3 regions of the Paenibacillus sp. sgz302114 genome follow, and region 3 is predicted to be linked to each of the others. Evidence: predicted binding sites of a transcription regulator. Region 3 holds the regulator's gene; each other region holds the start of a gene.
What was found. Region 3 encodes LexA, which represses DNA repair genes until DNA is damaged. Its sites were predicted from a motif close to CGAACATATGTTCG; they were not measured.
Positions count from the first base shown of each region.

Region 1: AC0LWF_RS17930 (YolD-like family protein) is a predicted target of LexA. The motif match lies at 1,102-1,115, and genes of this name have one in related genera.
Region 2: AC0LWF_RS13690 (YolD-like family protein) is a predicted target of LexA. The motif match lies at 5,046-5,059, and genes of this name have one in related genera.

Region 1 is NZ_JBVYOI010000007.1:2,324-9,096, reverse strand. It holds gene AC0LWF_RS17935 (GH25 family lysozyme) at 1-653, shown strand, start outside; gene AC0LWF_RS17930 (YolD-like family protein) at 708-1,067, opposite strand; gene AC0LWF_RS17925 (Rid family detoxifying hydrolase) at 1,236-1,610, shown strand; gene AC0LWF_RS17920 (copper amine oxidase N-terminal domain-containing protein) at 1,833-2,309, shown strand; gene AC0LWF_RS17915 (hypothetical protein) at 2,440-2,781, shown strand; gene AC0LWF_RS17910 (hypothetical protein) at 3,041-3,559, shown strand; gene AC0LWF_RS17905 (hypothetical protein) at 3,807-4,310, shown strand; gene AC0LWF_RS17900 (DUF4238 domain-containing protein) at 4,727-5,863, opposite strand; gene AC0LWF_RS17895 (ATP-dependent DNA ligase) at 5,998-6,773, opposite strand, start outside.
Region 2 is NZ_JBVYOI010000004.1:340,406-347,178, forward strand. It holds gene AC0LWF_RS13670 (alpha/beta fold hydrolase) at 1-701, shown strand, start outside; gene AC0LWF_RS13675 (alpha/beta hydrolase) at 1,130-1,426, shown strand; gene AC0LWF_RS13680 (RNA polymerase sigma factor) at 1,792-3,414, shown strand; gene AC0LWF_RS13685 (VOC family protein) at 3,514-4,926, shown strand; gene AC0LWF_RS13690 (YolD-like family protein) at 5,098-5,403, shown strand; gene AC0LWF_RS13695 (dihydrofolate reductase family protein) at 5,429-5,998, shown strand; gene gcvPB (aminomethyl-transferring glycine dehydrogenase subunit GcvPB) at 6,098-6,773, opposite strand, start outside.
Region 3 is NZ_JBVYOI010000001.1:857,001-863,773, forward strand. It holds gene AC0LWF_RS03920 (methionine gamma-lyase family protein) at 1-217, shown strand, start outside; gene AC0LWF_RS03925 (MerR family transcriptional regulator) at 279-689, shown strand; gene glnA (type I glutamate--ammonia ligase) at 721-2,049, shown strand; gene AC0LWF_RS03935 (hypothetical protein) at 2,191-2,772, shown strand; gene lexA (transcriptional repressor LexA) at 3,251-3,874, opposite strand; gene AC0LWF_RS03945 (LysM peptidoglycan-binding domain-containing protein) at 4,065-4,442, shown strand; gene AC0LWF_RS03950 (DUF896 domain-containing protein) at 4,609-4,824, shown strand; gene AC0LWF_RS03955 (aldo/keto reductase) at 4,854-5,840, shown strand; gene AC0LWF_RS03960 (hypothetical protein) at 5,889-6,407, shown strand; gene AC0LWF_RS03965 (HAD family hydrolase) at 6,432-6,773, shown strand, end outside.

The DNA.
Region 1 (6,773 bases), on a different contig from region 3:
AGCCAGTCTTTCCGCATGTTCTGGATATTGAGGGAGAGGGAATGGGCAAGAAGATCGGTTTGGCGAAGTTGACGACTTGGTGCGTAGCTTGGCTGCAGGAGGTGGAGCGTCTAACAGGACATCCGACGATGGTGTATACCGGAGCTAGCTTCGCGCGGTCATACTTGGGCAAGCAGCTTGCCAAATGGCCGCTCTGGGTGGCACATTATGAAGTTGAGAAGCCCATGAGCAACAACACATGGTCGGAGTGGGCGGTGTTTCAATACACGGAGAAGGGTCATATTGATGGTATCGACGGAAATGTAGATACGAATGCAATGGATCGTACCTTTTACGACAAATATGTTCATCCAGATGTTCCGCGTCCTAGTGGCGCGGACAAGATCCCGGTTACGGTCAACGAGAAGCTGGTCGGCTATGGCCGTGTGATTGATGGTCATGTGTACTTACCGATGCGACCACTTGGTGTTGCTCTCGGTGCAACGGTACACTGGGACCCTGCGGCCGCTACACCGTATCTTAACGGCAAGGTAGTTGGCGGATACAAGCTGAGAGAAGGCATAACGTATATTGGAGTCAGAGTTGCTGCTGAGTTACTAGGTGGCAATGTATCGTGGGATGGCAAGACTAAGAAAGTGAATTTTAAAAAATAAGTGTTGGCAGCTCCGCTCAAATCTCCAAGCGCTTGGTGATTTGAGCGGAGTTTTTTAATTTACCCAATCAAGCTCTTCGACAAGTCCGGCGCGTTCGATCTTTGACATGTCGAACCATTCCCCGTCTATTTTAAACCGGCGTAATTGCTGATCCACACGTTCGAGCACACCTTCAATTGTAAGATCCTCAAAAGGGTCAAACATCTTCACTCGTATAGGAACCTTGTGTTGCAGTGAAGCGCCGAATGCAGCAGATATATCGGAACACGCTGCCTCATCGACGATATTCTGATCTCGACGCATTAGTTCCCGTTGATGCTCATTCTGCGCCTTTTTGTGCTCAGGAAGTATCATCCGGCTATCCTCCCAGAGCCAGTTACCACCGGCTGTTAGTTTTTTTGTATCTCCCATCATACACCGTCCTCTGTAGTGATGGTGTTATTATATGCGAATGTATGTTCTGTTGCAACGTGTGATAATTCTATTCACTACCTGTTCCGTTAACGGGCAGTTATAAACAAAGAGGTAAATATATCCATGGTATAGAATTATTAAGGTAAATAAACTTTGGAGGGTGTTTTCATGAAAGAAATAATTTTCACAAATGATGCTCAAAAGCCTGGAGGCATGCCATATTCTCAAGCAATAAAGGTTGGCAATGTGGTTTATGTCGCTGGGCAAGGACCATTCGACCCTGAAACTGGAATGAGTGTTGGAACTACTCTTGATGTGCAAGCAAGAAGGGCACTTGATAATCTTCGAGCAATTTTAGAGGTATCTGGCGCAAAGTTATCAGATGTTGTCAAAGTAACAGTATTTCTAGGAGAAGGTGCGGTGTTCGACACCTTCAATGAAATATATAAAGAATACTTTTCAGAACCATATCCCGCAAGAACGATAGCACCTGCTAATATGGGTTTCATGGTGCAAATCGATGCAATAGCTCATATTTCGTAATATTCCTCTTTATTGTCATTACGCTAACGGGTACGATAGTTGAATGAAACGCCGCAGAAAAGCACTTCATTAACCAGAGGTGTTTTTTTGTTGGTGTTGTGAAGTTCATTGGTGGTGTATTTTGGATGTTCTTTATTGCGCAACATTCAATGTTACTAATACGTCTAAGACAAGATAGTCGTTTGAGAAATCCAAATCATAAATATTAAGGAGTTGTTATACATGAAGAGGCATTCATTGCTCTCCCTTGCCGTTCTATTTGTTTGTTTCATGCTCGTTGGCGGGCACAATGTATCGGCGCAGGGCACGTTAAAAGACACAAAACAATGTTGGCCGTGTCAACCGACCATCTATATCAATGGTGAAAAACAAGATTTAAAGGGTAACATTCCTCCAAGCGGTTCTACATTAGTTCCGTATAGAGCATTTTTTTCAAGTTTGAAATTGAATGCTCAGTTTGATAACCAAACGAAAACAGTTACCGCCAAGAACGACGATACTACGATTACTTTAACCGCTGGAAAAAGAATTGCCAAGTTAAATGGCAAAGAAGTGAGTCTTCTACAAAGTCCTGCACTTTCTGAGGATGACGATTTAATGTATGTAAACCTACGCTTTATTGCCGAAGCTTTCGGTGCAGTGGTTCGGTTCGATAAGAGTGACTTGTCTGTATATATCGACTTCCCCAAAACAAATTAGTGTCCGCTCCCGTTACGCTAAACGAGGAACGATAGCTGAGGAGCTTGCTACAAAGCAGTTCCATTTCTTTTATTGAAGTAACGGGCAGGATAGCCTGAAAGTTGGGTTGAATAAAAAAGGTGGAATAAAAATGCGTGATAAAAAGAAAATGATTCAATTTACAATGGTTGATATTATCGAGAGGAAAATTCATTTCACAAATACAAATGACATATTCGATAAAACAGAATTTCAATATATTAACGAGGGCGAGTTACTCGCTTATAATGAAATGTTAGTTGATGTTAAAGCTATGGATGAAAACGAATTTGTAAGCAAGTACCTCGATATAATTAGTAAACTTGCGGTACAAATCGAAAACGAAGAGTTCACTGATGAAAAAGAAACAGAGAAAATGTCTGGATATAATAATGCGATTGTCTCAATCTTGAGGTGTATAAACCCGATTTATGAGTTTGATCTTAACTCGTGAATTGAATTTATCATTGAACTAACGGGCACACTTTTGCTGAATACAACACGACGGCAGCTGGCATAATGTTCAGCTGCCATTTTTCATTGAAGTAACGGGCAGGATTCATCAACGAAATATTGAATAATTATTTATTAAATAATGATGTTTATGAGGAATGAACTGCGCAAGCACATCCGGCTTACTCGCATAACTTGAAGAAGCAATCGCGTGAGAACGCTGAAATGCCAACCATTTTATCAAAGTTCGAGGTGTTAATGTGATTAGAGTTATATTCGTGCTGTCCATTGTGCTTATCTTACTAACGGCTTGCGGAAGTCGAGAAAATGCTATAACTGCAAATGGAGAGTTTCCTCCAATAATAGGGGATTATTCATTTGAAGAAGCCGTTCAGAATGAAGATGTAATCCTTTTCGGGTATGGAAATAGTTATCACATAGACAAGTGGGTTCAGTTTCTCAAACAAGTAGATGCAAAAACACCGGCTCAAATACGTATTACAGATACGAAAACTTTTTATGACATCTACTATGATGGCAACGTGATTCATTACAGATTTGACAACTCAAGGGATGGCGGGGGTGTCGATGTAAGTGGCAGCACGATTTGTAGGGGGTTCGAAACCGGTACAAATAAAGATCTTGGTATTACGTTTATGTTGTTAGTGGGATGCGACAATGAAGTAGTTGGTGATACATTTGCAATGATGAGAGACATCAAAAGATATAAAGAAACAGACATTGTAAAACTTTATAATTTAAATGTGAATTCAAAGTGATTCAATTTATTATTTTGTCTTGCTTTCACAGGTGCAATAGTTTAAAAAACAAGAAGGCAACCGACTATAAGCGAGGTTGCCTTTGTTCAACTAACGGGGCACGATAACACATCAAAGGACAGGCTACTCGGTGGTCTATTCCACTAACGGTCAAGATAGCTGAGTTGATAATATAATGGAAATAAACGTGAGTTAATAAATATGAAAATAGGTGGGGCACATTAAGACCTTTGGTGGAATTGTAACATTGGTATTTTTTACATTTTTAGTTTTAACACCGAATAAAAGCTATGCATGGATTTGTGTTTATAGCCAAGAACCAAAAGATTTGTTTAATAGAAGTGATTTGATTTTCGTTGGAAAAGCCGGTAAGACCACATATGAGGATTTTGGTGGTTTGAATCCCAAAAGCAGGACAACATTTGAAGTTGAATCATTAATCAAAGGTGATATTGGAGACAGAATTAATATTGTTGGAAATGGGCTTCAAGAAGGTACGGAGTATCTTGTGTATGCTTATAAAACAACGAAAGATAAATACTTATATTACTATGAGAAGGGAGAGTACGCGGAGGACACTTTATGCGGCGGTACAAAATTACTGTCAGATGCAGATTATGACCTTCAACAACTTGATGATTTAAAAAATAAGCACTACAATTTTTACTTAATCGCTATGATTTCATTGCTTGTAATTTCTCCATTAATCTTTTTTTTAAAACGAAACCGACGGAAAAGAGAATTAAGCTAACGGTGTACGATAGCTCAATAATGACCTTGGCTAAAGCTTACTCTCCTATTAGGTATGTACTCTCAGAAACATGAAAAAATCTAATGCACATCTACCCATTCATCTACCATCATAAAAATCCTTACCGAACCTAAACGAAGATTATAGGCTAAAATACTGATAATAAGACCTTGTAGAACCTAGCAAAACTGAATTTGTACGCACTCGTAATGCATAGGTCAAGTGAGTGTAATATAGAAAGAATAATCCACGACCAATTCTAGAGTGGGATTATTTATTTGACCTGTTAAATCCTTAATATTGATATATATAACCAAAATTAATAAAAACCGCCTTCGTAATACGGCGGTTTCATTGAGCTGTCGTCAATTTTTTGTCCATTCAACATAATTCCTTAGAATGGGATCAATACTTTTCTATCGAACTTTGGGGCTAAAGAATTCTGTAACACTATATTCAGTCATGGCAGAAGGATGCGGTTTTATTTTTAAATTTAAATCTTTATCCCCAAAGGTTCCGATCATTTTCTTAATTATCATAAATATTTCAATGCAACAGTTTTTTAGTTTCTTACCGCTTCCACATCTACACTGTTCATTTCTACCAAGCTCTTTATACGGAAACCATTTTGCCCCAATAAACTGCTTCCACGCCTCCGCATCTGTCTCATAAAAAAATACTTCTTTCTTAAGAGTTGCTCCACCGACCGACCCGTCTTCATACCCTAAATAAGTTGAAGAAGGTGATTGGTAGTTAAAATGCTCAATAGCTCTTTGTAACGGTTCTTTTGAGTATCCAACACATTTTACATATGCGTTATTGATTATTATCTTGTTGATTTCATCCACTTGTTGTTCATTCAGGACATTTATCTTTCCCTTTAATATATAGCTGGGTTTCTTACCCTCGTAATACACGATGTAGTATTTACTTGAAATGGGTATGAATAAAATTACATCCTTGAGTCCAATATGTCTATTGCTAATATTTGCAAACCTGCTCTTTATTGCTAAGGCAGCAGTAGCCAAGTATTGGTCACTCAATAGAAATTCATTGTTTTCACTTTTAATAATAGCAAAATCGTAATATTTCTTAATCGTGTCCCCAAGTGCGTTTATATATTTCTTATTAGACAATTTTTCTATGAGATATCCGATTCTCGCTCCCTTTACTAAGTTCTCCAGGGAGAACTCATTTAATAACGCTCCACTCCTGTAATAAAAAACGATTACTGCCGACATATATGTTTCTATAATTTTTTTTACTTTAGCCAAGATTACTGATTCATTTTCTCGGGAGTCTAGAATGCGGATTATTTCGTTGATAGCAGGTGCAAAATCGGATTCAATGTTAGTGAAGAATTTTTCCAGCTCGTTCTTTTGAAGAAACGGGTGTTCATATGTGTTCCTTTCGGACATCGACCTGGTGTAGGTTGTTGTATAAATTTTATTTTCATCTAATAGAGTTTCACAAACATGTTTTTTATTGCTTGAAAAGTGACTCAAGACAAATTGCGGAACATAATGCTGATTTATTACAAATTGTTCACTCATGTTCTTATCTCCTGGTGAAGCTCCAAAAGTTTTTTATAATGACCATTTTTTATCGACAAAAAATAACTGGCTCTCAATTACTAATATTACCATATCCTGTAGACAGGGAAATAAAAAGCTGCATCTCAGCAGCTTCATAAAATAAACGATTCAAATGTAGGGTGACGTAGCTTATTGTCTTTCGTATAACACTGAAATTTTACTTTGCATGTCAGTACCGACTCGAGATGAATCCAGTTCTTACTCTCACCTTTGACGATCTGTTTGGCCACTGCTTCGAATGCTTTCAGAACATCGGAAGGTGGAGGAAACTCAATGATACCTACATGTTGTCCTTTGTTGGACAAGCTCCATCCGAACTCTGACTTGCGGATCCCTGATATTTTAAATTCACCGAATTGGTAATTCTTCGTTTTAACCCATACGTTCTTTGGCCTTGAATCTAAGCTGTATAGGCTTGATGGATTCTTCGATACGATCCCCTCTAAACTCAATGTCTTAACCTGTTGAAACAGGCTCTCACCATCTTCATACATCGGTGTAACTGAAATTACTGATGAAGGATTGACGAGTTTCTGGAGGGTTTCTAGTCGCTGATGAAGACTCGTCTTTGTCAAGTCTTTCCCATCATGCCATAAACAATCCCAAACAGCATAATGAGCTGGAAACTGTTGAGCAAGTTTAATTACAGCATCAGATTTCTTTGCGTGAAATCGAGTCATTACATCTTCAAAGCAAGGTTTGTTGGTTTGATCGAGACAAATGCATTCACCATCTAGGATGGCTTGCGAGCAGTTTAATCGTATTAGTTGTAATTCAGGGAAGCGATCAGTGACTTCTGTTCCGTGACGAGTGAACGCACGAACATTTCCATGATCGTAATGTATTAGGACTCTGAAACCGTCCCACT
Region 2 (6,773 bases), on a different contig from region 3:
CGTTTAAGGGCCGCGAGTGCATCCTTATTCAGCCTGAGAAGCGTTCAGACAAGTCCGATGGTGGCAAAATGGTCATGTATATGGAGTATTTCGGCGCCTTTCCCAACACAGCGATCTCTCTTCTCGAGCAAGGCTACCATCTTTCATATATAAAGAACAGCAACCGGTGGGGAACCGATGATGATCAGCACATGCGCCGGGATTTTGTGGATTTCCTGGCTGAGGCATATGGTTTGTCCCGGAGGTTCGTGACAATCGGGATGAGCGCGGGCGGTGTGACCTCGGTAAATTTCGCCCACCTGTACCCTGACTACGTGTCGGTGCTTTACCTTGACGCGCCGGCCATGAATCTATTGAGCGCTCCGCTCGGCTACAACAAGCCCACTAGAAGTGAGGAGATTGTAAAGGAAGTTCTGGACGCGCTCGGCCTGACCGCTTCGGAGATGCTGAGCTTCCGCGGCCATCCCATGGACAAGATGGGCACGCTTGCCGAGCACAACATTCCAGTGGTGCTGATCTACGGCGACAGCGACACCATCGTCCCCTATGAGGAAAACGGCAAACTACTGGCAGACTTCTACGAAAAACTCGGAAAGAGCGATATCATCACCGTGTTCGGCAAGGAAGGGGGCGGGCACCATCCGCACGGACTGCCGGATCCCCAGCCGATCGTGGATTTTATATTGAAGCACGACAACTGACGCGATCCAATAAAGTCCCTCATTGAGCTACGGGATAAGTTTCATTATGAACTCAGGAGATGTGAGATATGAAGATCGCTGGAGAACTGGTCACAGGGACACTCGATTATGATGGTGGTCGGCAGGTTACGGTGTACGTCCCTCCGAATCCACCCCGGGCAGTCGTGTTCGCCGGTGATGGTCAGCTGATCTCGCAGTGGGGCGGATGCCTTGAGGCTGCCGACGTACCGCCAACGATGATCATCGGTGTCCACCGGACGTCAGATGCGGACGAGATGGTGCGCATCATGAGTACTCACCGCCGTTCGACCAGGAACGGTTCAAAGCACACGAGAGGTTCTTCGTCGATGACGTCCGCCGGTGGGTGCGATCGCGCTTCAGCGTCTCGCTGCCCGCCGAACGCACCGCGGTGTGCGGCGTGTCGGCGAGTGGAGAGCTCTCACTCGCCATGGGGCTTCGGCATCCGGAAGATCTACGGTACGGTATTCTCCGCGTCGCCAGGCGGGGGCTATCGACCACCTGCCGTGATGCCAACCCCGCTACCGCGCACCTACCTCGTAGCCGGCACACTTGAGCCGTTCTTCCTCGAGAACGCGATTCGATGGGCGGATGCGCTGCGCGATGCAGGTGCGTACGTTGTGATGAAAGAGCGGGTCGCGTCGCACGACGATGCGATGTGGCGAGATGAGTTCCCGCTGATGGTGTCGTGGGCATTTGGACGATAACCATCCGCCGCCAGGCTCGGCAATCAATATTGAAAACACAAAAAAGCAACCGTAGAAGTGATCGGTTGCTTTTTCATTACTAAGAACTATCAAAGATACGTAGAGGATTATAGGTTCTTGGACGTACTTTGGCAGAGGAGGTAATAAATGAAGAATCAATTAAAAAGTAAAGCAATCGTTATTTTAATAATAATAGCTTGTTGCATTCTCTTACTATTATTTGGATGGTTGTATTATAGGGTGGATACTCCAAATCCAATGGATCCGTGACTATTGACGGAGCATATTATACGTTAGAAAATGGAAATAAGAAGATCATTTCCTTTACAGAACCGATAATAATCCTTTATTGATAGGGGACAAGCATGACGGAACATGAAAATTTCGTTCATTACTCGCTCGTAGAGCGCGCTCGGACAGGGGATAAGGAAGCATTCTCGGAACTTGTACGCCGGCATAGAAGCAAGATGATGGGCTGGGCCAAACAAGTGGTGAACAATCAGACTAACGCAGAGGACATCGTTCAGGAGGCCCTCCTTTCTGTATTGAAACGCATTGACCGTCTGCAGGATCCAGACAAATTCCTGCCTTGGCTTCGGACAATCGTTCGGAATCAAGCTCTTGCTTCTGTTCGGGGATTGCGGCAGCAACGGGAAATATTGTCGGGAACGGCTCAGCCGGATGACGATCATGTTAATAACACTTGGGATATCAGTAAAGACGATCCGCAGCTGCTGACTATGCAGAAACTGGCAGTGGAGCAAGTAGAGCGGCTGCTATGTACATTAGGCGAACGGGAACGGACCATCGTTCAGATGCAATGGATTGCCGGTATGTCTGTCGGTGAAGTCGCAACAGAGCTCGGTATTAAAAACGGAGCCATCTATACCGCATTGTCACGAGCCCGCTCGAAAATGCTCGATGCCAGATACTCTGATGAGATTCAAAGCTATCTGAGTATGAGAAGAAAGAATAATAGACCTCCAACCATCTTTCTTGATCGCGTTAGGTATTACGGATACGCAGCAGCATACCACACGTTGGCATCTAGTATGCTGATTGCCCTTACTTCGATGGGAAGACATCCTTTTATGCTGTCAGATGTTATGGGTGCGACGGGACTAGCCTTCCGATTCCAGGTTTCGTCAGACCTCGGGCTCAGCGGACCCTACGGATTCGATTGGGCGCCTGCCGCCATTTTAGGTTTCCAACGTTTAGGGTACAAGATGAACGCCTTTGGTGGAGCAGGGCGTTTTCTGGAGCGGACCGATGATCTTCTGTCATCCTTTGATGCAATTTTTGAAAGTCTGGAAAAAGGGATCTCGCCGATCGGATGGAACTTATCCAGCCCGGAATTCGGGTTGATCACCGGATTTAACGATTCGGCAAGTAGTTGGAGCGTGATGGATACCTCGTCCAGCAGTAGAAAAATCCCTTATACCAAGCTCGGCCGAGCATATGACGACTCGGAATGGTTCTTTGCCGTTCCGCTCAGCCGTCATCAACCAGAAGATAGTGTTGCTTTGCTTAGCTCGGTATTGCGAGAAGGCGCTCGTCATATCCAGGGTGAAGCTTCGACTCATATGACGGACCTGTACCTTTGCGGGAAGGAAGCCTATAGATTCTTGATAGAAACGATGAAAAGCCGGCAGACAAACAGTCCGCTGAACATCGCCTATCAGTCTGCGGTTGTGTCGGAGGCGCGTGCGCATGCCATTCGCTTCTTAAATACTCATGCTACCGCATTGAAAAGCCGAAATTCTTCGGTGCTTCCCGCCTTAACGCATGCCAGCAGGCTATATGAACGGATTTGGGAATCATGGTCCCAGATCTCCAAGATGTTCCCTCTTCCTTACGGCGGCGGCAATACCACGGCCCCCGGGCCTGCGGAACGTACAGTCCGCCTGTTGGAACAAGCTTTGGCCGCCGAGCTGGAAGCGGCTGATGCTCTAATCGAGGCGTCTGATCGTCTAGATTGCCATATCTAAAAAAGTTTCTGTTAAGGATGTAAGATATTTCACACATCTTGCATCTATCTAGGCAGAGGCTAAACAGCGCCTCTAATCCGACCCCAGGGGGGTATATCGATGAAGGAAACAATCAGTACGCAGCATACCGTTCATCCGGTAGCGAACACAATCGGCGGTGTTTTTATGCATGTCAGCAACATGGAGAAGTCCGTCAATTGGTATCATCAGTTGTTCGGGATGCCGGAACGGTCAAGTACGACTGACAAAGTGCATGCCATCCAAATGGATGGCGGATCTGATTTTGTACTCGATCAGCATGGGTTTGATCGTGGACTGAGCAGAGAAGACCGGCCCATTCTGATGTTCAATTCGCCGGACGTACATGCAACCTATCGTTTTATCAAGAAGCAAGGAATCCCAATTGAGTGGGAAATTGAAGAATACCCCGGAATGGCATTTTTTACAATTCGCGATCCGGACAAAAACTTATTGATGGTTTGTGGCAACCCTGGCAGCAAGGAAGAGAATGGCGAAGTGGAGTCTCAGACGCAACTTCAAACACGCTACGACGGTGGCGGTACTTGGCTTTACCCGAGTTCTTCGTCGTATCATTGCGTAGAAACGAAGGATGGTCTCGAACTGACAGGTCGTGCATACTCGGAGAATGCAATGTCGACACCGATGCGAATCGAAACGACAGTACGGATCGAAAGCGGGTGTCTCCGATTGGAATACGGCACTCATGGTCAGCTTACTTTTAATTATGGCCCATCAGCCAATCATGGTTCCGGAGAAGAGTTCTATGTTACTCATCCGAAGGTGCACAAGCAATTCGGTTACTTAACTAAAGGCGCTATTCCTACTGGAGAATGGTTGCGCGTGGAATGGACGATGTATGAGCGCCGCATGGAAGTGAAGGTGAACGGAGAACTGTTTCATACGCAGGAGGGCTACTTCGGTGAAATTTCGGGTAAAGCCGGCATAGGGAGTGACAACGGGCTGGTTACGGTAAAATCATTCTCCATGGAACCGCTCTCGGAACAAGATAAACTTCCAAGGCTTCCCGTATTTCTTCGAGGGGTTCAGGTGGACACGCTAATACCGGACCAGTCCTGCTACCCGTGCTTAAAAAGCGACGGATTATGGCTTACGCAGAACGAACAGTGGGGCAATGCTTGGACGACCGCTGAATTCACTGCTCCATTTACATTTGAGACAGTTTTGCGCAGCGATATGAATACGTTTATTTTGTACGGCGGATTATCGGCGCAAGTTAAGTTCCATTCGAATGGAGATTTAAGCTTCCGTAACCCTCAGACAAAACAAGAAATCTGGCTTGAAAAGGCAGGGACGCTGCCAGATGGTTTCTCCACGGTGCAATGGGGCATGGATGCAAATCGTACATGGGTTAACGTGAATGGCGATCCCCGATTCGAGTGTGAGGGTGACTTCTCTTCATCCCGCTTCCGTTTAGGAATCGGCGCCGATCTTGGAAGCGCAGTGACGGTGAAATCGGCCCAGATTAGTTGAATATTCATGATTGCTTTTGGCGATAAAAAGGATGGAATACACCATCCTTTTTTGTTTGGATCAAACGACTTATCAGTCAAAGTAAATGTCATTCGAGTGACGAAAAAAGTCTAGATACTAGAACATTTGTTCTGTTATAATGGAATCACCACTTCATAAAGGGTGATCATTATGGACAACGCTCATTTGGAATCAATTGAACAACAGGCACACCAAGTCAGCCTCAACTTCCGAAATCGATATCGACGACAAAAACCAAACTTAGAGCAGTCAGATCGAGATAAAATTGTGGACGTGCTGGTGGAGTCATTAGGATTGCGTTGCACAGTACGTCTGCGCCTGTATCATGAGTTTGAAGATTGTGGCGTTATTGGCGTGATTGATAAAATCAATCCCTATACAAGGCAGTTCTTAGTCGATGGAGAATGGTTTAATATCGAGGACGTTATTAAAGCGAATTCCGAAAAACAGATCTAAATTCGAAATCGAAGGAGAAGCAAACATGAGAAAACTCGTATTGTTCATGCATGTGTCGCTGGATGGGTATGCGTCCGATTCGAACGGAGGACTAGGTTGGATTCCGTATAACGAAGAATTAGAGAAATACGCCGAGGAGGTTGTAGCCGAAGTCGGCTCTCCCGTATACGGACGGACGACCTATCGAATGATGGAGAGTTATTGGCCCACGGTACTAGACGATCCGAATGCGTCGACGCACGGTATTGAGCATGCCAAATGGATACAGGATGTGAAAAAGGTCGTCATTTCCAGCTCGATGGACACTGTCGAATGGAACAATACGATGCTGATCAAGGACAATATCGCTGAGCAAATCAATGCGCTCAAGGAGCAGCCTGGTAAAAATCTCGTTATCTTCGGCAGCCCGGGGGCGGCGAAGACGTTGCTTGAGCTCGGATTGATCGACGAATTCCTGCTGACGATTTGTCCGGTCATCTTGGGCGGCGGCAAATCGGCATTCCACGGCGGCGGTGAGAAACTCAAGCTCAAGCTGCTGTCCAGCCGAACGTTCAATTCGGGCATTATCGCGGCACGCTATGAGTTGGAGAAATAGCCGTGCCGGACAAGCTGTTCCACTAACAAGAAAAGTTCGTTCCACACACAAGGCTGCCGTCTCAAACCGGCACCCTTATGTTTTTATTTGAAAATACATTCATAATCCGCATGAGCAGTTTAATATCGGCTTGCGCGCTGCGTTCGTCTCGTCTAGCCGGCGCACGACTGTGCCGTAAGGGGCGCCTATGATGAGTTCGGGAGTCGTACGCGCTTCTTCGGCGATCTGTATCATCGTATCGATGAAGTGGTCGAGCGTTTCTTTGCTTTCGGTTTCGGTTGGCTCGATCATTAAAGCTTCCTCGACGTTGAGCGGAAAATAAATCGTCGGCGGATGGTAGCCGAAATCGAGCAGCCGCTTAGCGATATCGAGCGTCCGGACGCCGTAGACCTTCAAGCCGCGCCCGGACATGACAAATTCATGCTTGCAGACGCCGGGATAAGGAATCTCGTAATGGGATGAGAGGCGGTGCATCATGTAATTGGCATTCAGCACGGCGCATTCGGACACCTGGCGCAGCCCTTCCGGTCCATAAGTGCGGATGTACGTGTAAGCCCGAACTAATATGCCGAAGTTGCCATAAAACGCTTTGACCCGACCGATCGATTCAGGACGGTCATAGTCAAAATAATAGGTCCCGTCGCTATGAATGCCTACGATCGGCTTCGGCAGATATGGAACCAGCATGCTTTTGACACCGACAGGTCCCGCTCCTGGTCCGCCTCCGCCATGCGGGGTGCTCATCGTCTTGTGCAGGTTCAAGTGAACGACGTCA
Region 3 (6,773 bases):
GGACATGCCTGGTTATGAGCATCCTGTCATCATGGCGGCAGGTACGTTCATGCAAGGCGGCAGCTTGGAGTTATCTGCGGATGCGCCGATTCGTGAGCCTTACATTGCTTATATGCAAGGCGGTCTCACGTATGCCCATGTCAAATATGGTGTTCTGAATGCTTTAACTGTACTCGCTGAACGAGAATTAGTTGTAATTAAACCTCACACAACTTGACACGTTTTTGGCATGGCGGTACAATGTAAGTATATATCAGATACTGGAAGGTTGATGCGACATGGGTGACGAAATACGCAGAAATATGGCGCTTTTTCCAATCGGCATCGTGATGAAGTTGACCGACTTGACCGCTAGGCAAATCCGTTATTATGAGCAGCATGAATTGATTGTTCCGGCTCGGACAAGCGGGAACCAACGGCTATTCTCTTTCAACGACGTAGAGCGGCTGCTGGAGATCAAATCATTGATTGAGAAGGGCGTCAACATTGCAGGCATTAAGCAAGTGATGAATCCTGTTTCGAAGGAATCCGAAGACGCGACAGTCGTCAGCGAGCTGTCTGAAGTGAAGAGGCGCGAGCTGTCGGACGCGCAGCTGCACCGTTTGCTGAAGCAACAGCTGCTTGAGAAGAGACCGGGCAAAGCTTCGATGATTCAAGGTCAGCTGTCCCGTTTCTATAACAAGAAATAAAACAAACATTCGTCTAAGGAGATGATTTTGAGTGAGTTACACAAAAGATGACATCAGACGTATCACCCAGGAACAGAATGTCCGTTTTATTCGTCTTCAGTTTACCGACTTGCTTGGAACAATTAAGAATGTGGAAATTCCAGTCAGTCAGTTGGAAAAAGCACTCGATAACAAAATGATGTTCGACGGTTCTTCGATCGAAGGCTATGTACGGATTGAAGAATCCGATATGTACCTATACCCGGACCTTGACACTTGGGTTGTATTCCCTTGGGTAGCGGAAGATCGCATTGCTCGTTTGATCTGTGATGTATATATGCCAGACGGTACACCGTTCGCGGGCGATCCGCGCGGTATCTTGAAACGTTCGCTTAAAGAAGCTGAAGAGCTTGGCTTCACAGCGATGAATGTTGGTCCCGAGCCTGAGTTCTTCCTGTTCAAGACAGACGCGAAAGGCAATCCGACGACAGAACTGAACGACCAAGGCGGTTACTTCGACCTTGCTCCAATGGATCTTGGCGAGAACTGCCGCCGCGAGATCGTACTGACTCTGGAAGAGATGGGCTTCGAGATTGAAGCATCTCACCATGAAGTGGCGCCAGGCCAGCACGAAATCGACTTCAAATATGCGGATGCGATCAAAGCAGCTGACCAAATCCAGACGTTCAAGCTCGTCGTTAAGACGATTGCACGTCAGCATGGTTTGCATGCGACATTCATGCCTAAGCCGTTGTTCGGCGTAAACGGTTCCGGTATGCACTGTCACCAATCGCTGTTCCGTGGCAACGTGAACGCATTCTACGATGAGAGCGATAAGCTTGGTCTTAGCCAAACTGCTCGTTATTACATGGCTGGCGTACTTCGCCACGCTCGTGCGTTCGCAGCGATTACGAACCCTACCGTTAACTCGTACAAGCGTCTCGTACCTGGTTACGAAGCACCTTGTTATGTAGCTTGGTCTGCAAGTAACCGCAGCCCGATGATTCGTATTCCTGCTTCCCGCGGCCTAAGCACACGCATCGAAGTGCGCAGCCCGGATCCTGCAGCGAATCCTTACCTCGCGCTTGCTGTTATGTTGAAAGCCGGCCTTGATGGCATCAAGAATAAGATTGCTCTTCCAGCTCCTACAGACCGTAACATCTATGTGATGACGGACGAAGAGCGTATCGACGAAGGTATCCCAAGCTTGCCGGGCGATCTGAAAGAAGCATTGACGGAGCTGCTTCGCAGTGAAGTCATCTGTGATGCTCTTGGCGATCACGCGCTTGCACACTTCTATGAATTGAAAGAAATCGAGTGGGACATGTACCGCACGCAGATCCACGAGTGGGAACGCGATCAGTATTTGACACTGTTCTAGGAAACGCTATATACCCCTTGTTGCCTTTTGGCAGCAAGGGGTTTTTATTGTTGAGCGGGTATGCTTCGATCCGCTTCTCACCCGTGACCTCTGTCCCGCATACACTATATGTTAAGAGGGTATAGGAGAGAGAAGGCGACAGTGATGAACGGAAAAGCGGGAACGGACGCGCAATTTCGGTTAACAGGAGCGATACTTCGAAAGGTTGCGGGGATCATGATTCCGTTCTATCGCAAGATCGCGTGCAATTATTCATTCGCGCTGAGATGGTCGAAGGCTGTTCGTACGACGGATATTGATACGTTAGCGAAGATGTTCAAGTCAGTTGCGCCATCGGCAAAGCTGAGCAGCTTGTCATCCAACGGAATCGGGTATTTCTTTGATTTTGAATATCCGGATCCGATTATCCAATACTCATGCGGATTAACGATTCCGCCAGGCACAACGCAGTTTACGTTCTCTACGCCGGTTCATCGAATGATAGCTCGAGCGATTCTGCCATTCTATCGATCACTTCGTTCATCGAGCGCCTATGCTGCAGCCGTCGCGAGAGCGGTCAATAATCGTAACATCAAACGGCTGAGAAGGCTGGTTCGCCGGAAAGTGACGACTATAGCGCTCAAGCGAATTCTGATCGCATTCTCAGGCGTGGCATTGAACTTTAAGTACAAACGAAGTAAGTTTATGTATCAAAGCTTGTTATTTCGGGAGCTTGTAGGTTAACTGACATCCTACGGCAGAAAGAACAAGGTTGAAGTCCGAGTGCGAAGGCGAACGTTACCGCTCAAATTGTTAACGCGAATGGCCTGCCTCCAGCAGGCACGAGAACTCGAGGGAAAATAGAGAGTGTTGATTCAATCTGCCATTGTATTCTTGTTCTCTCAGCTCCGCCAAGCGCCGATTCCGGCAGTTTCCATAACTGAGTGTGCTGAATCTGCACTCTCATGACTTCAATCGGCCGATTTCCTTGCTGAGAGTGCGTATTACGCACTCTCAGCATCGCCAAGCTGCCAGTTGCGGCAGTTTCCTTACCTGAGAGTGCTGAATCCGCACTCTCAGAGCTTCAATCGACCCATTTTCATGCTGAGAGTGCGTATTACGCTCTCTCAGCATCGCCATTTGCCTAAGATCCTGAACAAAAAGAAAGGGCCATCCGAGGCGATGCTGCAGCACCTCGGATGGCCCTTTGTAATAAATAGAATTAGTGAATGTCCCTGAACAAGCCGATGACCTTGCCGAGAATGGATACGTTGCGAAGACGGATCGGTTCCATCGTTGAGTTCTCCGGTTGGAGGCGGATGTGATCCTTCTCCTTGTAGAACGTCTTCACCGTTGCTTCATCTTCTTCAGTCATTGCGACGACGATATCGCCGTTGTTAGCTGTTTGCTGTTGGCGCACGATGACATAGTCACCATTGTGGATGCCTGCTTCAATCATACTCTCACCAATAACATTAAGAATAAAGACAGTATCATCGCCGACTTTATCCGCTGGAAGAGGGAAATAGTCTTCGATGTTCTCAGTTGCGGTAATCGGGACGCCTGCGGTTACTTTACCGATGACAGGCACTTTGGATACTGCGAGCGGGAAAGGGATAATGTCGGCGTCGTCGCCGTCCAAAATCTCAATGGCGCGAGGCTTCGTCGGGTCGCGGCGAATAAGGCCTTTCTTCTCAAGACGGTCCAGATGACCGTGAACGGTCGAGCTGGAAGCAAGTCCAACAGCTTCGCCGATCTCACGTACAGAAGGCGGATAGCCTTTCTCGCGCACTTCTGTCTTAATGAATTCTAGTATCGCCTGTTGGCGGTTTGAAAGTTTCGACACCGGAATCACCCCAAAGTTTCATTTGTGTCAAATTATAGCACAGAACCGGAGTTCGTACAAACATAAGTTCTTGAAAACACAGGTTCGCGTATTTGTGCGAACAAATGTTCCAAAAACGCTTGACCACAAACAAACGTTCGTGTTATTCTTATTTCAACGACAACAGAACAAACGTTTGGGGTGCTGGAGAATGATGACAACGATATCTTCTTACTCAACTACTTATAAAGGAAACACGAGAAACAACCATGCAACAAAGCGTGTTTTGAATGATTCTTATAAGCAACGTCTTCTATTAAGACTAGCAGTTGCAGGATTACTGTTCGTACTGCTGTTCACTGGGCTGACATTGATGACGAGCTACGCTGGCAGCGAGCATCCTGCTGAACCGACTGCAATGGAGCAAGTGGTTGTGGTCGGAGCGGGCGACACGCTTTGGGAAATTGCTGGCAGAGTGCGCGAGGCGGGACAAGATATTCGTGAAGTGGTGTACAGCTTGAAGAAGCGGAACAATTTAACGAACAGCACACTGCAAGCTGGGCAGTCTTTAATTGTTCCTGCTGAATAACACTTATAATGGAATATATGAACTAGGTAGTTAAGCCTGAGCGCATGATTCGCTCAGGCTTCTTCTATCTCTGAAAGGACCTGTGTTACCTTGACAATGGCTCCTTATTAATGTCAAAGTAAAGGGTGACATGTTGACCTTAGGCAGGGAAAGGAGTGCAGTAGAAATGAACGCTATAGACAAAGTCATAGCCCGTATTAACGAGCTCTCTCGCAAAAACAAAACCATCGGTTTAACACCGGAGGAGCTTGTTGAACGAGACGAGCTACGCCGTCAATATCTAGACAACTTCAAAAGCAATTTCCGCAATCAACTGGATACCATTAAATGGGCGGAAGATGAAGAGGACGGAGAGAACGGCGGAGGTTCCATTAAGCACTAATGACTTCTATCATGTAGGAGGGGACGAGCATGGAATATCGGTTACTAGGCAGAAGCGGCCTAGCTGTGTCTGAGCTTTGTTTGGGAACGATGACGTTTGGCAATACAACTAGCGAGACAGATTCCATCAGTATGGTTCACCGGTTCATGGAGCAAGGCGGTAATTTCCTGGATACAGCCAATGTATATGTAGGCGGAATTTCAGAGGAGATTGTCGGACGAGCGATTAAGGACCGTCGTTCGGATGTTGTTCTGGCGACAAAGGTCAGATTCGCTACCTCTACCAATGCGAACGGCGTCGGAGTATCGAGAAAACATATTATGGATGCCGTCGAAGCAAGCTTGAAACGGCTCGATACTGACTACATAGATCTCTATCAAGTGCATGTATGGGATCATGCGACTCCAATAGAAGAAACATTGCGTGCGCTTGATGATCTTGTAACAGCAGGCAAGGTCCGATATATCGGTTGTTCGAACTTCTTTGCATGGCAGCTGATGAAGTCGCTTGCGGTTAGTGACTGGAACCGCTATGTTCGTTTTATCTCTATTCAACCACAATACAGTCTAGTCAGCCGTGAGATGGATCGCGAGATGATCTCTCTATGCCTCGAAGAGAATGTTGGTATTATTCCTTGGGCACCGCTTGGTGGCGGATTCTTAACCGGCCGCTATGGGGCAGAAGAGCCGACCAGCGGACGTCTGACATCCAAAGTAGGCGAGAGCTCTTGGGGGAATCGCGCGAACTCGAACAACTTCGCAGTGCTTGAAGCAGTTAAGCAGGCTGCGAAAGAGCTGGATAAGACACCTGCACAGGTCGCGCTTGCATGGCTGCTTCGTAGGGAAGGTATCACGTCGCCGATCTTCGGTGCGAGCACGCTTGCCCAATACGAAGAGAATATGGGTGCGATTGGCTGGTCGATGCCAGAGGCGGTATGGAAGCAGCTTGATGAGGTTAGTGCTTTGCCAAGCGAATATCCGAACCGCTTTATTGCAAAGTTCGCACGGCCGCTGTAACGAAAGAACAACATTAATTTGTGAATATGTTTTGTAGGAGGAGCATCCTTGTCAAGATCGTGGGAACGTAAAGTTCAGAAGAACCAAGCTCAAATTAACAAACAGCGGAAGAAGCGCGGTCAAAAACCACTTTTGTCCGCGACATCCAGCGTAGAAATGCTCGATACATTCAGAGGTCGCAGCTATCTAATGCCTGCGTTCCTGCTGCTGTTCATTTTATTCTATATCATCGTGACGATAACATCGGAGAACTTCAAGGATACAGGCTCTATGTTCTGGGTAACAATCGGCTGTTACGTCCTATTGGCGCTGCTCTTCATGTTCCGTCGTCCTTACCTAGCGATTGGCAAAGATTTTGTTCGTTCCCGCCGGTTTACAGGGGATCGTTCGATCTATGTGAACAACATTAAAGCGATCAATGTCCAGAAGGGCTATATCGTGATCGAGCAGCTCAAGGGCGGCAACTGGGTGTTCTCCCGTCTTATTAACCGATATCCAACTGAGCAGATGGCAGACCGCTTGCGTTCGTTTGCCGGACAGCATGAAATTCCTTTTACAGATAAATAAATAAACGAGAGTGGAGTGCAAATCATGGCTAAGCAAGCAGTTCTATTTGATCTAGATGATACGCTATTGTGGGATGACCGCAGCGTGCAAGAAGCGTTCGACGCAACTTGCGAGGCAGGAGCTGCCCAAAGCGGCGTAGATGCGAAGGCGCTTGAAGAAGCTGTGCGCCGCGAAGCGCGTGCGCTCTATGAATCGTATGAGACGTTCGCATTCACGAAAATGATCGGGATTAATCCGTTCGAAGGACTGTGGGCGAACTTCCTCGAAGGCGAGCAGAAGGAATTCCGCATGCTGCAGGAGCTCGCTCCAGGATACCGCCGCGATGCTTGGACGCGCGGACTTAAGTCACTCGGTATTGATAATCCG